Regions from separate parts of the Rhodopseudomonas boonkerdii genome, predicted to be linked through region 1. Evidence: riboswitches for the same ligand, from Rfam matches in the RefSeq annotation. Region 1 holds a riboswitch; each other region holds the start of a gene.
The links. A riboswitch is a leader RNA that binds a small molecule or an ion and turns the genes downstream of it on or off. The one in region 1 is predicted to bind cobalamin.
Positions count from the first base shown of each region.

Region 2: it holds a riboswitch for cobalamin, as region 1 does, so the genes downstream of both, E0H22_RS06400 (ribonucleoside-diphosphate reductase subunit alpha) here and E0H22_RS19035 (TonB-dependent receptor plug domain-containing protein) in region 1, are expected to answer to the same signal.
Region 3: it holds a riboswitch for cobalamin, as region 1 does, so the genes downstream of both, metE (5-methyltetrahydropteroyltriglutamate--homocysteine S-methyltransferase) here and E0H22_RS19035 (TonB-dependent receptor plug domain-containing protein) in region 1, are expected to answer to the same signal.

Region 1 covers NZ_CP036537.1:4,125,368-4,130,692, forward strand. Annotated here, with positions in the region: gene E0H22_RS19015 (hypothetical protein) at 296-466, opposite strand; gene E0H22_RS19020 (hypothetical protein) at 685-927, opposite strand; gene E0H22_RS19025 (O-acetylhomoserine aminocarboxypropyltransferase) at 1,064-2,359, shown strand; gene E0H22_RS19030 (alpha/beta fold hydrolase) at 2,364-3,146, shown strand; cobalamin riboswitch at 3,186-3,396, shown strand; gene E0H22_RS19035 (TonB-dependent receptor plug domain-containing protein) at 3,477-5,325, shown strand, end outside.
Region 2 covers NZ_CP036537.1:1,373,287-1,378,611, forward strand. Annotated here, with positions in the region: gene E0H22_RS06395 (glycosyltransferase family 87 protein) at 216-1,463, shown strand; cobalamin riboswitch at 1,514-1,723, shown strand; gene E0H22_RS06400 (ribonucleoside-diphosphate reductase subunit alpha) at 1,849-4,761, shown strand; gene E0H22_RS06405 (ribonucleotide-diphosphate reductase subunit beta) at 4,909-5,325, shown strand, end outside.
Region 3 covers NZ_CP036537.1:2,621,994-2,627,318, reverse strand. Annotated here, with positions in the region: gene E0H22_RS12170 (NHL repeat-containing protein) at 1-679, shown strand, start outside; gene E0H22_RS12165 (DUF3313 domain-containing protein) at 909-1,799, shown strand; cobalamin riboswitch at 2,095-2,318, shown strand; gene metE (5-methyltetrahydropteroyltriglutamate--homocysteine S-methyltransferase) at 2,422-4,782, shown strand; gene der (ribosome biogenesis GTPase Der) at 4,868-5,325, opposite strand, start outside.

The DNA of each region.
Region 1 (5,325 bases):
GATCCAGTGCGAACCGATCGCGTCAGTCCCACCCCCACGCGCCTTGCGGCGTGCCGCCTCCCCTCATGTTTCGAGGGGAGACCTGCTCACACCTCGGACGCGCAAGCGCCGCGAGAATGCGAGCGCATGATTTCAGACATGACGGGGCTGTTTGACATGTTGATCAGCAACGACGCGCTGGGCGTAGGGCGGATGAGCGCAGCGTCATCCGCCGGCCGAGGGCGTAACCGAAACTCCGCGGCGGATTACGCCTTCGGCTCATCCGCCCTACGGCACTCTGAGGAGGGAAAAGAAACTACCTTTCATCACTCAACGGCGGCCGAAACGACAGCGGCTGTTCCGTCGCGCGCTGTCTCGCCCGTTCCACCGCCTCGGCGAAATCCTGCGCGTCGAACCACGGCAGATCGCGCATCGGCGCGTCAAGATCATCGCCCCAGATCTGCGAGACATCGATATCAAATTTCATGTTGTGCTTCTTGCTGACGGCCTGAACGCCGTAACCGGTGACGGCCCATTGCCGACCGAGCCAGAACACATCGCGATGTAGTACCACGCCCCTTACGCCCGCTTCCCCAAAACGTCGCCCGAAGACGACGGCAGCCTCATCTCCACCGGAGTGAGGCCTTTCGAATCCCACTGTTCGTCAACAACACGACGCCGCACGCATGAAACGACACGGCGACGTTAGATGCGACCGTCCTCATGCGGCGACGGCTGCTGCTGCGCCTTGTGCGCACGCTCGGCATCGGCCTTGTTTGCCTCGTGACGACCGATCAAGCAACCCGCAACGGCGCCGACCTTGCCATGTCCTGCGTAATGACCGGCGATGCCGCCGATGATCGCGCCTTTGATACATCCCTTTGCCTCAGCGGCTGCGGAGGAAAAGACCAGGCCCATTACGGCAGCGCATAGCAGCAATTTTTTCATCGGAAGTTCTCCACAGGCACGGCTACGGACAAGTAACAACCGCTCGCTTTGTTCCATCTGTCGAAATGCGCACTGCTCGCACTTGCGATGGGATTCGTGCCATAGATACCGGAAATCAAAAGGGACGAGACGCCAGATGCCAGCACCCAAGCCGCCTGCTTTCGAAACGCTGAGCCTGCATGCCGGCCAGCATCCCGATCCGGTCACCGGATCGCGCGCAGTGCCGATTCATCAAACCACGTCCTTCGTGTTTCAGGACACCGATCACGCGGCGGCCCTGTTCAACCTCGAACGCGCCGGCCATATCTATACCCGCATCTCCAATCCGACCATTGCGGTGCTGGAGGAACGCCTCGCTGCCTTGGAGAACGGTGTCGGCGCCGTATGCACCGCATCGGGCATGGCGGCGCTTCATCTCGCCATTGCGACGATCCTCGATGCCGGCGACCATATCGTGGCGTCGTCATCGCTCTATGGCGGCACCATCAACCTGCTGGCGCATACGCTGCCGCGCTTCGGCATCACCACGACATTCGTGAAGCCGCGCGATCTCGATGCGTTCAAGGCCGCGATCAAGCCGAACACCAAACTCGTGATCGGCGAGACCATCGGCAATCCCGGCCTCGAAGTGCTCGACATTCCCGCCGTCGCCGAGATCGCGCATGCCGCAAAGATCCCGCTGCTGATCGACAACACCTTTGCAACGCCGTTCCTGTCGCGCCCGATCGATCTCGGCGCCGATATCGTGATGAACTCCACGACGAAGTGGATCGGTGGTCATGGCGTTGCCATCGGCGGCGTCCTCGTCGATGGCGGCCGCTTCGACTGGCGCGCTTCCGGCAAATTCCCGCAACTCACCGAACCCTATGCCGGCTATCACGGCATCGTCTTCGACGAACAGTTCGGCACGGCCGCCTTCATCATGCGCGCGCGCACCGAAGGTTTGCGCGATTTCGGCGCCTGCCTCTCGCCGATCAATGCCTTCCAGCTGCTGCAGGGCGTCGAGACGCTCGGCATCCGCATGGAGCGCCACGTCGCCAATACGCGTGCCGTGCTCGCTGCGCTCACCGCGAACAAGGCCGTCGACTGGGTGCTGCATCCCTCGCTGGAGAACCACCCCGATCACGCGCTGGCAAAGAAGCTGCTGCCCCGCGGCGCCGGCTCGATCATCTCTTTCGGCATCAAGGGCGGACGTCCTGCGGGGCGCAAATTCATCGAGGCACTGAAGCTCACCAGCCATCTCGCCAATGTCGGCGACGCCAAGACGCTGGTGATCCATCCGGCTTCCACCACCCATCAGCAGATGGATGCCGAGCAACTGAAAGCCGCCGGCATCGGCGAAGAACTGATCCGGCTATCGGTCGGCATCGAGGCGGCGGAAGATATTTTGGACGATCTCGCGCAGGCGCTGCGCTTCTCGCAGAAGGGTTGAGCCGATGCAGATCACAGTCAACGGTCACGACATCTTCGTCGCCAATGGCGGACGCATGTTCGACCCGTCATTGCCGGTTGTGGTGCTGCTTCACGGCGCCGGCTTCGACAGTTCCACCTGGGCGCTGCATACGCGCTGGTTCGCCCATCATGGCTATGCCGTGCTCGCGCCCGATTTGCCCGGCCATGGCCGCAGCGGCGGCGAAGCGCTCACCAGCATCGGCGATCTCGCTGACTGGACTGCGGCGCTGATCGCTGCGGCCGGCGCTAAACAGGCGCGGCTGATCGGCCATTCCATGGGCTCGCTGATCGCGCTGGAAACCGCGGCACGTCATCCGGACAAAGTCACGCGCCTCGACCTGCTCGGCACCGCGGCGACGATGACCGTCGGCCCCGACCTGCTCAAGGACGCCGAAGCCAACCAGCATTCGGCCATCGACATGGTGTCGATCTGGGGCCTCGGCATGCGCGCCGAACTCGGCGGCAGCCTCGCGCCCGGCCTGTGGATGCATACCGGCGCTCAGCGCGTGCTGGAGGCGACCAAGCCCGGCGTGCTCTATGCCGATCTGAATGCCTGCAACACTTACCAGAATGCCCTCGCCGCCGCGGCCCAGGTCAAGGTTCCGGTGACGCTGATCCTCGGCGAGCGGGACATGATGACCCCGGCCAAGGCCGGCAAGGCGCTCGCTGCCGCGCTCTCCGATGCCCGCACGGTCATTCTGCCGGCGACCGGTCACATGATGATGGTCGAGCGTCCCGACGAGGTGCTCGCGGCATTGAAGAGCTAGAACCGATCAAAGCCGGTTGCGCAGCGTGGCGCGCTGTGCCAATCAGGTTCCGTCATCGGTGCCTCCGCGAGGAGGTGAAACGGGAATGCGGTGTGGGGAATCCGCCTTAGGGCGAACTTCCCCCGATGCCGCAGCTGCCCCCGCAACTGTAAGCAGTTCGTCCAGCTCCCTGACGCCACTGAGCATGCTCGGGAAGGCGGAGTTGGAAACCACTGCGAGCCAGGAGACCGGCCGAGGACATGTGTCAGCTCGTTCGACGGTGGGTCGGCGGTAAGGAATCTCATGTCTATCCGAATCAAGATCGCTGCAGGTAGTGCAGCGGTACTCGCTATGTCTGCACACCAGGCGCAGGCGCAATCCAGCACACAGCAACTGTCCGAGGTCGTCGTCACCGCTAGTCGCACGGCGGAGCCGCTGAACGCGACCGGCAGCGCCATCAACGTGATCTCGGGCGAAACCGTCGCGACCTCGAATCCCGGTTCGCTGGTCGACGCCCTGCGCAGCGTGCCTGGACTCGATATCTCCGAAAACGGCGGCCCCGGCGGCACCGCCAGTGTCCGCCTGCGCGGCGCCAATCCCGGCCAGACCCTGGTGATGATCGACGGCATCCGCGTCAACGATCCCACCGCGGCGAGCGGCGACTTCGAGTTCGCCATGTTCGCGCCCTCGTCCATCGATCGCATCGAGGTGCTGCGCGGCCCGCAAAGCGCACTCTACGGCTCCGACGCCATGGGCGGCGTGGTCAATATCATCACCAAGAAGGGTTCAGGCCCCGCACAATTCAACGTCCGCACCGAAGCCGGCAGCTATGGCACCGTGGTGACGCAGGGATCGGTCACGGGCACCAACGGTCCATGGTCCTATGCCTTTACCGGCGGCGGCCAGCACTCCAACGGATTCTCGCGCTACGGCTATCGCATTCCGTCCATCGAGGCGAAGTTTCCGAATCTCGAGAGCGATGGTTTGGACCGCATCGGCGGCTCCGCGCGGATCGGTTACGATGCCGGCGAAGGCATCAGGCTCGAAGCCGGCACCGTGCAATCCTTCACGCGCGCGGCCTATGATGCGGCGACGGGCGCATTCCCCGACACGCCGTCCTCGGCCGATCGTCTGCTGCAAACGATCTATGGTCGCGCCAGCATCGACTCGTTCGGGGGCGTGCTCACGCATAATGTGACGGTGTCGAATACCCATACCGAGCGCTCGTTCTATGATGTCAGCTACAGAACCAACATGCTGCCCCAGAACACCACGGCCAAAATATCCGATTACTGGGGCAACAGTCTCGGCGCCGAGTATCAGGCCAATCTGAAGCTCGGCAGCTTCGGCACGCTCATCTACGGTGCCAAGACCCAGAGCGAAACCGCGCAGACCTTCTCGACAAACGTCCTTCCGATCGCAGGCCTGATGACACCGCTGCTGGCGAAACAGCAGGACACCAACTCGGCCTTCGCATTGTGGTCGGTACCTGTCGGCGAGCGGCTGAACGTCACGCTCGGCGGACGGGTCGATGACGTGGTCAACGTCGCGCGCTTCGAAACATGGCGCGCGACCGCAGCCTACAACATCTCCGAAACCGGAACGAAACTTCGCGCCAGCGCCGGCACCGGCGCCAAGGCGCCGACGCTGTTCCAGCTCTATGACAGCACCTATGGCAACTTGAACCTGACGCCGGAAACGAGCTTCGGCTACGACGCCGGCATCAACCAGAGTCTGTTCAACGGCCGCCTCGTTCTGTCGGTGACCGGCTTTGCGAACGACTTCAACAATCTCATCAACTTTGTCAGCAATGCTTCGCGCCCGCTCGGCTATTACACCAATGTCGCTCGCGCCGAGACCAGCGGCCTCGAAGTCGGCGCCAATATCGATGTGCTGCCTGGCCTTGTGAAGATCAACGCGGCCTATACGTACCTGCACGCCGTCGATCTCACGACCGGCCTGACGCTGGCGCGCCGTCCGCAAAACCTCGCGCGCGTCGCCGTCACCATCACGCCGAACGATCGCTGGCTCATCGAGCCGCGCATCACCACCGTGTCGAAGCGCTACAGCAGCGCCAACGAAGTCGGCGTCGTCGATGCCTATACCCGGGTCGACCTCTATAGTGAGTACAAGCTCGACGCCAACTGGAAGGTGTTCGCCCGCGGCGAAAACATCCTCAATGAGCGCTACCAGGAAGTAC
Region 2 (5,325 bases), 2.8 Mb from region 1:
TCTGCGTAGGTCTGCAGTGCCGCTCCTCGGCAAGTCGCGCTCGCGTCCAGATTCCGATCCGGACGCGAGCCGCAGCCGTAACGCTCGCCTCACCGAACTACGAAATGCGGTCAAAAGGCCGCGTTTTTCGTTTCCGGGTAATGCGGTTCACTTAAACCTTCCTCAAACTTCCACCGGCACTGTCGCCTGCGTATTTCACCCGTCGCGGGGACCTCATGACGACGCCGTTGCATCTGACGCCTCCCGGCCGCGGACAGGTTCCGCCGGCGCTGGTGACGATGTGCGCGGTTCTCGCGATCCTGCAGATCGTCTTCTTCCCGCTCTATTACGGGCGCGGCTGGATCTTCGAAGACAACGGGCTTGGCTCGCCAACCGACTTCGTGAATGTCTGGTCCGCAGGCCGGCTGGCGCTCGAAGGTCATCCGGCCTGGGCCTATGACTGGGACATTCAGAAGAAGATCCAGGTCGCCGTGCTTGGCCGGACCTATCCCGGCAATTTTGCCTGGCACTATCCGCCGCCCTTCCTGTTCATTGCGGCAATACTCGCGAAGCTGTCATATCCCGTCGCCTTCATCGGATGGGCGTGTGTCAGCGCCATTCCCTATCTCGTCGCCATGCGCGCGATCGTCGGTCGTCCGTTCGGGCTGTTGCTCGCGCTCGGATTCCCTGTCGTCTTCACCAATGTGCTGGTCGGACAGAACGGTTTTCTCACTGCGGCGCTGATCGGTGGCATGCTGGTGCTGCTGCCGACGCGGCCGGTCCTTGCCGGCATCTGCCTCGGCCTGCTCAGCTACAAGCCGCAGTACGGCGTGTTGTTTCCGCTGGTGTTGATCGCTGCCGCGCAGTGGCGTGTTTTCGTCCCTGCCGCCGTCACCACCATTGCGCTGGTTCTCCTGTCATGGCTCGCCTTCGGCACCGAGAGCTGGCAGGCCTTCTTCAAATGGATGCCGATGTTCTCACAGGCCTTTCTTGTCGAGGGACGCGCGCCATGGGGCAAGATGCAGAGCTTGTTCGCATTGGTGCGCTATTTCGACGGCAGCGAAACGCTGGCATGGACGCTGCACTGGATGCTCGTCGCCGCCGTCGCGGTGTCGCTGATCCGGCTTTGGCGCAGCAATGAACGTTATGAATGGAAGGCGGCAGCCCTGGCCGTCGGCGCGGTGCTGGCGACGCCCTATCTGTTTCTCTACGACGTGATGGTGCTCGCCATCGCCATCGGCTTCATCGTCCGGGTGGGCTTGTCGGAGGGCTTTCTCCGCCACGAATTGCCGGTGCTTGGCCTCGCGATCGTCCTGCTTGTCGCTTATCAGTTCTTGGGCGCGGCACCGACCGGACTGGGGGCGTCGCTCCTGGTCGGCTGCTTGATCGCCGCCCGCATTGGCAATTCGTATCGAGCCGGATCCGGGGATGCGAGACCCTTCGAATCGTCCGGGGTTGCCCACGGCACTGGCGGTCCCGGCTGATTTCTTCGTGTACGACGCCCTTGGCGGCTTGACACGTCATGGCGGCTCACACCAAATGTAGGCGTTACGGTCCATCCTGTCGCAAGACTTGGTGGCTAAGAGGGAAGCTGGTGCGTTCCAATGGGAGCAAGGCCGGCGCTGCCCCCGCAACTGTAAGCAGAGAGTTTGTTTCGACCGCGTCACTGGGGCTTTTGCCCCGGGAAGACCGAAGCAAGCCGTGACCTGCGAGCCAGGAGACCTGCCGTGACACCAGAAACGTCCATGGGCGGGGTGTCCCAGCGGTCGCTTGCAGGCTTTGCCGCGCGTTCGCCTGGCATGATGCACGCACCATCGGCCCCAGCCCCCACAGCTACATGCATCTCACGGGGTCCTGCCGATGCCTTCCATGTCCCACGCTCTCTCCAACGGCCACGATCCGGTCGTGCTCGCTTCTTTGTCTGCCGAATCCAATATCGTCCCCGCGCGCGAGCCGGCGATGCAGATCATCCGCCGCAACGGCACTGTCTCGCCCTTCGATGCGGGCAAGATTTCGGTGGCGATGACCAAGGCTTTCCTCGCCGTCGAGGGCAACACGGCGGCGGCGTCGCGCCGTGTCCATGAAGCGGTGGAGCAACTCACCGGCGAAGTCGTGGCCGCGCTGACGCGCAGGATCGGTGAGGGCCGCACCTTCCATATCGAAGATGTGCAGGACCAGGTCGAACTCGCACTGATGCGGAGCGAGCATCACAAGGTCGCGCGTGCCTATGTGCTGTACCGCGAGGAGCGCGCCCGCCGCCGGGCGGAGGAGACAGCTGTGCAGTCCGTCCCGGTACCGAACATGCCTGCGCTTCACGTTACGCTCGCCGACGGCAGCCGCGTGCTGCTGGACGCGGCGCGTATTGCGCTGATCGTGAACGAAGCCTGTAGCGGCCTCGACGGTGTCGATCCGGCGCCGGTGCTCGAGGAAACCAAGCGCAATCTGTACGACGGCATCACGCTCGACGAGCTTGCGTTGGCCGGCATTATGGCTGCGCGCACTCTGGTTGAGCAGGAGCCGAACTACACCTATGTGAGCGCGCGTCTGCTGCTCGACAAGCTGCGCACCGAAGTGCTGTCTTATGTGCATGGCGTGCGGAGCTCGGCCTCGCAAGCCGATATGAGCACGCGTTATGCCGAATATTTCGGCGCCTATGTGAAGGTCGGCATCGAAGCCGAGCTGCTCGATCCTGAACTCGCGCGCTTCGATCTCAAGAAGATTGCCGCGGCGCTGAAGCCGGAGCGCGATCTTCAGTTCCAGTTTCTCGGGCTGCAAACGCTCTACGATCGCTATTTCCTGCATGTACAGGGCCATCGCATCGAACTGCCGCAGGCTTTCTTCATGCGTGTCGCCATGGGCCTTGCGCTGCGCGAGATCGACCGCGAAGCGCGCGCGATCGAGTTCTATAATCTGCTCTCATCCTTCGATTTCATGGCATCTACGCCGACGCTGTTCAATTCCGGCACGCTGCGCCCGCAGCTGTCGTCCTGCTTTCTCACCACTGTCGCCGACGATCTCGATGGCATCTTCAAGTCGGTGAAGGACAATGCGCTGCTGGCGAAATATTCCGGCGGCCTTGGCAACGACTGGACCCGCGTGCGCGGTCTCGGCGCGCACATCAAGGGCACCAATGGCGAAAGCCAGGGTGTGGTGCCCTTCCTGAAGGTCGCCAACGACACGGCTATCGCCGTCAATCAGGGCGGCAAGCGCAAGGGCGCAGTCTGCGCCTATCTCGAAACCTGGCACATCGACATCGAGGAGTTCCTCGATCTGCGCAAAAACACCGGCGACGATCGCCGCCGCACCCACGACATGAACACCGCCAACTGGGTGCCCGACCTGTTCATGCAGCGCGTCGAGCAGGATGGCGACTGGACACTGTTTTCGCCGGACGAAACGCCGGACCTGCACGATCTCTACGGCAAGCCGTTTGCCGAATGCTACGCAGCCTACGAAGCCAAGGCCGCGCGCGGCGAGATGCGCGTGTTCAAGACGGTGCGGGCCACCGATCTGTGGCGGCGCATGCTCACCATGCTTTTCGAGACCGGCCATCCCTGGATCACATTCAAGGATCCCTGCAACCTGCGTTCGCCGCAGCAGCATGCGGGTGTCATCCACTCGTCGAATCTCTGCACCGAGATCACGCTGAACACATCGGACGAGGAAGTTGCCGTCTGCAATCTCGGCTCTGTCAATCTGCTGCATCACGTCACTGCGGAAGGCATCGATCATGCGCGCCTGCAACGCACGGTGACGACGGCGATGCGCATGCTCGACAATGTCATCGACATCAATTTCTACACTATCCCGGAAGCGCGCCGCTCCAACCTCAAGCATCGCCCGGTCGGTCTCGGCTTGATGGGCCATCAGGACGCGCTGCATACGCTCGGCCTCGCAATGGCGTCCGATGCCGCGGTGCAGTTCGCCGATACCAGCATGGAGGCGATCGCCTATCATGCGATTTCGGCATCGGTGGATCTCGCTGCCGAGCGCGGTCGCTATCCATCCTTCGACGGCTCGCTGTGGAGTCGTGGCATTCTGCCGATCGACTCGATCGAGCTGGTGGCCGAAGCACGCGGTGGCCTCGATATGGATCGTTCATCCACGCTCGACTGGAGCAGCCTGCGCGAACGCGTGAAGGCGATCGGCATGCGCAATTCAAACGTGATGGCGATCGCGCCGACGGCGACGATCTCCAATATTTGCGGCGTCGCGCAGTCGATCGAGCCCGCCTATCAGAACCTCTATGTGAAATCGAACATGTCGGGCGACTTCACGGTGGTGAACGCGTTCCTGGTGCGCGATCTCAAGAAGCGCGGGCTGTGGGACGAGGTGATGGTCTCGGACCTGAAATATTTCGACGGCAGCGTCGGATCCATCGACCGGGTGCCGGGCGATCTCAAGGCGCTCTATGCGACCTCGTTCGAGATCGACAGTGCGTGGCTGATCGAGGCCGCGGCGCGTCGCCAGAAGTGGATCGATCAGGCGCAGTCGCTCAATCTCTACATCGCCAGTCCGTCGGGCAAGAAGCTGGATCAGCTCTATCGCATGGCTTGGATCAAGGGCCTGAAGACGACCTACTATCTGCGCTCGCGCAGCGCGACCCATGTGGAGAAGTCGACGCTCAAGGGCACCGACGGCAAGCTGAACGCTGTGTCCGCAACCTCCGCCAAGCCCGCAAGCGCACCGATCCTGGTGAAGTCGTCGGACGTCACTGCGCCGGATCTGTCGACCGTGATGGCCTGCTCGATCGACAATCCCGAATGCGAGGCGTGCCAGTAGGGCACGTCTCCACACACTCCTCCCTCATCCTGAGGAGCCGCGCAGCGGCGTCTCGAAGGATGCCCCACGCTCCATGGTTCGAGACGCCCGCCAAGCGGCGGGCTCCTCACCATGAGGGCTGAGATTGATATTGAGAAAGAACACCCCATGCTTGACTGGTCCGATACCACCGCCGCCGCCAAGACACTCGCATTCATCCCATTGCCGGAAGGTCCGATCGATCAGACCGGCCTCGGCGAAATCGACCGCTCCGGCGGCCGTGTCTCCGTCGACGAAAAGCGGATGATCAACTGCCGCGCAGACGTCAATCAGCTCCTGCCGCTCAAATACAAATGGGCGTGGGAGAAATATCTGGCCGGCTGCAACAATCACTGGATGCCTACGGAGGTCTCCATGCAGGCCGACATCGCCCTGTGGAAGTCGCGTGACGGCCTCACCGAGGACGAGCGCCGCGCCATCAAGCGCAATCTCGGCTTCTTCGCGGCGTCGGAATCGCTGGTCGCCAACAACATCGTGCTGGCGATCTATCGCCATCTCACCAATCCCGAATGCCGGCAGTATCTG
Region 3 (5,325 bases), 1.5 Mb from region 1:
ATTCACCCTCGACGGCAAGTTCGTGATGCAGATCGGCAAGATCGCGCCGAGCAAGGGCAGCAACGACACCACCCAGCTCGGCAAGCCCGCCGAAACCGCCATCGACAAGGACGCCGACGAAATCTATGTCGCCGATGGCTACGGCAACCGCCGCGTCATCGTGTTCGATGCCACCACCGGCGCCTACAAGCGGCACTGGGGCGCCTACGGCAACAAGCCGAATGACGACAAGCAGGCCGCCTACGATCCGAACGCGCCGGTGTCGCAACAGTTTGGCAATCCCGTGCACTGCGTCAAGCTCGCCAGCGATGGCCTCGTCTATGTCTGCGACCGCATCAACAACCGCGTGCAGGTGTTCAAGAAAGACGGCACCTTCGTGAAGGAGTGGTTCTACGAAAAGGCCACCCTCGGCAACGGCGCGGTGTGGGATCTCGCCGTCTGGCCCGATCCGAAACAGAGCTGGCTGCTGACGGCAGACGGCGAGAACAACGAAATCCGCATCATCAATCGCGACGACGGCAAAGTCGTCGGCTCATTCGGCCGCAGCGGCCGCAATGCCGGCCAATTCCACTGGGTTCACGCCATGGCGGTGGATGCGAAGGGAAATGTCTATACGGCCGAAGTCGACACCGGAAAGCGCATCCAGAAATTCAAACTGGTGTCGGATGCATTGAAGTAGTGCCACCGTAGGGCGGATGAGGCGCAGCCATCATCCGCCGCGGAGTTTCAACAATGAAATCGCTGGCGGATGACGCTTCGCTCATCCGCCTACGGCTGCGAGCACGAGTATGTAAAGTGAATTGAGCGCGACGATCACCATCACCGCCCGGCTGACAGCTCCCCGTAACATTGCGCAAACTACCGACCCTAATTACGCCCCTTTTCACCCGACACCATCGGCACAGTCGATGATGGTTCAGGGGAGCCTGTCACGGCAGTTCATCGAGGGGACGACGGTGAGATGGATAGGGGTTGCAGCCTTGGCGCTGCTCACGGCCGGCTGCGCGGCTGCGCCTCTGGAGATGTCCGGCGCCCTGCGCGACTATACGAACCTCACTCCTTCAAATGGCACGGTCACGAAGTCCCTGCTTCGCGTCAGCAAGGACGAGGTGCTGGCGGCGCGGACCGTCAAGATCGCAGAGACGCGTTTCGCGCCCCGTGCCTATCGCGGCTTCAAGGACGACGAACGCAGTCTCGTCGCCAATGCCATCAATCGCGAACTGTGCGACCGGCTCGCGGAGCGGTTCACGATCGTTGCGCCCGCGGAGCCAGCCGACCTGACCGTGCAAGCCGTCGTCACCCATGCGACGCCGACGGACGTCACCGCGGCGGGCGCCAGCAGGGTCGCGCAGCTTGCCAAGACCATCGCTCTGCCCGGCGTGCCTGTGCCTGTCCCGCGGCTGCCGGTCGGGCTCGGCAGCCTCTCGGTCGAGGCCGAGGCGATCGGACCGGAAGGAGCGCAGAAGGCCGCCATGGTCTGGGCCCGCGGCGCCAGTTCGCTCACCCAGGCCCGCATGTCGAACGAAGGCGACGCCTACGATCTTGCCGCGGAATTCGGCGCAGATTTCGCCAAACTGCTGGTGACCGGCGCCACGCCGTTCGGTGGCGTACCGCAGCTTCCGACGATCGAAACGATCCGAACGCGTATGGGCGGTGCGCCGAAATACACGGCCTGCGAGAGCTATGGTCGCTTTCCCGGCCTTGCCGGTGTGGTCGGTGGCGGTCTCGGTTTGCCGCCGAACATGGCTGACAAGGGAGCGCCGACCCAGCCCTCATCCGTCGCCGAAGCCAGCCGGTAGTCACGCTGCGAAGCTTCGCAGGCATCCAGAGCCGGGACCATCACAAATGCGGAGCTTTGCACGGTCCCGGTTCTGCGCAGCAGCGTTGTCGGCGATGCTCCGCATCGCCTGCGCTGCAGCGCGCTCGGGACACGGTTCTATTAAGCTCAAAAATACTTCAGTTCGGCTGCTTCCGCTTATGCGTGAACATGAGGACGCGGATCGCGCGGGCGTCTGCCCACCGTTTCCGCCGCGATAGGCGATTGACACCCTGCCCACCACCCAGCCCACAGATTGACGAAACGAGATCGCTCCCCTTAAGTCACGGTGTCGAGGTCTCCGGGTTGCCATGCAGCCTGGAGCTAAGAGGGAAGCCGGTGCGCAGTGAGCCAAATTGGTCCACCGCAATGCCGGCGCTGCCCCCGCAACTGTAAGCGGTGAGCCAGCGTCCATCAGTGTCACTGAAGCGCAAGCTTCGGGAAGGCCGGACGCCAGCTATGACCCGCGAGCCAGGAGACCTGCCCCGGCAAAATGTACGTCCACGGGCGGGGTGTCCCGGTGTGTCGCCAAGCAGCTGCCGCAGCCCGCGGCAGATCATGCCTGCGTCCGCCATGCCTTTGCCCCCAATCATGGGGTTAAAGTTATGTCTCTCTCTTCTTCCTCACTACCTGTTGCAACGCTCGGTACGCCGCGGATCGGTCCCCGGCGCGAGTTGAAATTGGCCCTCGAAAGCTTCTGGGCCGGGAAAACCAGCGAACGTGATCTGCTGCAGACCGCCGCCGCCTTGCGCACGGCCAACTGGGCGCGTCAGCATGCGCTCGGCATCACGGTCATCCCGTCCAACGACTTTTCCCTTTACGATCAGGTGCTCGACACCAGCGTGATGGTCGGCGCCATCCCCGCCGTCTATGGCTGGGAGTCCGGCCCGGTGCCGCTCGCCACTTATTTTGCCATGGCGCGCGGCGCCCAGGGCGATGCGCATGATACGAGCTGCGGTCACGCCCATCACGGCCGAAGCGTGGTGGCGCAGGAAATGACCAAGTGGTTCGACACCAACTATCACTACATGGTGCCGGAATTTTCCAAGGATCAGACCTTCGCGCTGTCGTCGCGCAAGCCGATCGCGGAATTCGAGGAAGCGAAAGCGCTCGGCTATCACACCCGCCCTGTCCTTGTCGGCCCCGTAACGTTTCTCAAACTCGGCAAGAGCCATGATGCGGGCTTCGATCCGCTGTCGCTGCTCGACAGGTTGCTTCCGGTCTATGTCGAACTGCTGCGCGAGCTGGCGCAGCGCGGCGCCGACTGGGTGCAGATCGACGAGCCCTGCCTCGTGCTCGATCTCGACGAGGCCACCCGTGACGCGCTGAAGCGTGCCTATGCTGGCATCAGCGCCGCAGTGCCGGAACTGAAGATCATGCTCGCCACCTATTTCGGCGAGGTCGGCGACAATCTCGACACCGCACTCGCACTGCCGGTCGCCGGCTTGCATATCGATCTCAAGCGCGGTCCCGACCAGCTCGCACCGATCGCGTCGCGCATCCGGCCTGACCTCGTGCTCTCGCTCGGTGTGGTCGACGGCCGTAATGTCTGGCGCACCGACCTGTCCGGAACGCTCGACCGCATCACACCCGTGGTGAAGCAGATGGGCACTCACCGCGTGCAGATCGCGCCGTCCTGTTCGCTGCTTCACGTGCCGATCGATCTCGCGCTCGAAACCGATCTCGATCCGGACGTGAAGACATGGCTCGCTTTCTCGGTGCAGAAGATGGCCGAGCTGGCAACCCTGGGCAAAGCGTTGTCACAGGGACGGGCCAGCGTGGCCGATGCCCTCTCCGCCTCCGACAGCGCGGTGATTTCCCGCGACACGTCGCCTAAGATTCACAACGATGCGGTTGCTCGGCGAATGTCAGGCTTGGCCAGCGTCCGTCACAACCGGCAATCTCCCTTCGCACAGCGCGCGGAGATCCAGCGCAAGGCATTCGACCTGCCGCGCTTTCCCACCACGACCATCGGCTCGTTTCCGCAGACCGCGACAGTGCGCAATGCCCGCGCGTCCTTCACACGCGGCGACATCACGCTGGATACATACGAGAAATTCCTGCGCGCCGAGACGGCCGAGGCCATACGCTGGCAAGAGGAGATCGGCCTCGATGTGCTCGTACACGGTGAATTCGAGCGCAACGACATGGTGCAGTATTTCGGCGAACAGCTTACCGGCTTCGCCTTCACCAAACACGCCTGGGTGCAGTCCTACGGTTCGCGCTACGTGCGCCCGCCGATCCTGTTTGGCGACGTGTCGCGCCCGACATCGATGACCGTCGGCTGGTGGCGCTACGCACAGTCGCTGACCGCGAAACCGATGAAGGCGATGCTCACCGGCCCGGTAACCATCCTCAACTGGTCGTTCGTCCGCGACGACGTGCCACGTAGCGTCGCCTGCCGACAGATCGCCTTCGCCATCCGCGACGAAGTGATCGATCTCGAAGAAGCCGGTGCCGGAATGATCCAGATCGACGAAGCTGCACTTCGCGAAGGCCTGCCGCTACGCAAGTCGCAGTGGAAGACCTATCTCGACTGGGCCGTGGATAGCTTCCGTATCTCGTCGTCGGGCGTACAGGACAAAACCCAGGTCCACACCCATATGTGCTATTCAGAATTCAACGACATTATCGATGCCATCGGCGCCATGGATGCGGACGTCATATCGATCGAGACGTCACGCTCGAAGATGGAGCTACTCGATGCATTCAGGAGCTACAAATATCCGAACGAGATCGGACCGGGCGTTTACGATATCCATTCCCCGCGCGTGCCCGAGATCGGCGAGATGACCGAACTCCTCACGCTCGCACGTCAGCGCCTCACCGATGACCAGCTCTGGATCAATCCGGACTGCGGCTTGAAGACCCGCAAATGGGAGGAAGTGAAACCGGCGCTGGTGAATATGGTGGCGGCGGCGCGTGAGATGCGAACGGCGCTGGCTTCCGGGCGTAGGATGAATTGAACGCAGGCGCAAAGTGCTGACGGCCGCCAGGCGGATTGCGCTTCGCTAATCCGCTCGGCGGCCTACGCTCATCCGCGCTTCATTCTCAGTTCGGCCGCTTGCGCTTGTGCGCGAACGGGTTCGCTTTCTCGCGCAAGGTGATGCGCACCGGCGTGCCCGGCAGATCGAACGCCTGCCGCATGCTGTTGGTGAGATAGCGCAGATAGCTCTCGGGCACGGCGTCGGCGCGCGAGCAGAACACCACGAAGCTCGGCGGACGCGCCTTCGTCTGCGTGATGTAATTCAACTTCAGGCGCCGTCCCGACACCGCCGGCGGCGGATTGGTCGAGATCGCATCCTCGAACCAGCGGTTCAGCGCGGCGGTCGGAATGCGGCGATTCCAGATCTTGTAGGCCTCCTGGATCGCCGCCATCAGGCGATCGATGCCCTCACCCATCAGGCCGGAGATCGCGACGATCGGCACGCCCTTGATCTGCGGCAGCCAGTGATCCGCCTCGGTGCGCAACTGGCCGATCATGCCACCGCGCTTCTCGACGAGATCCC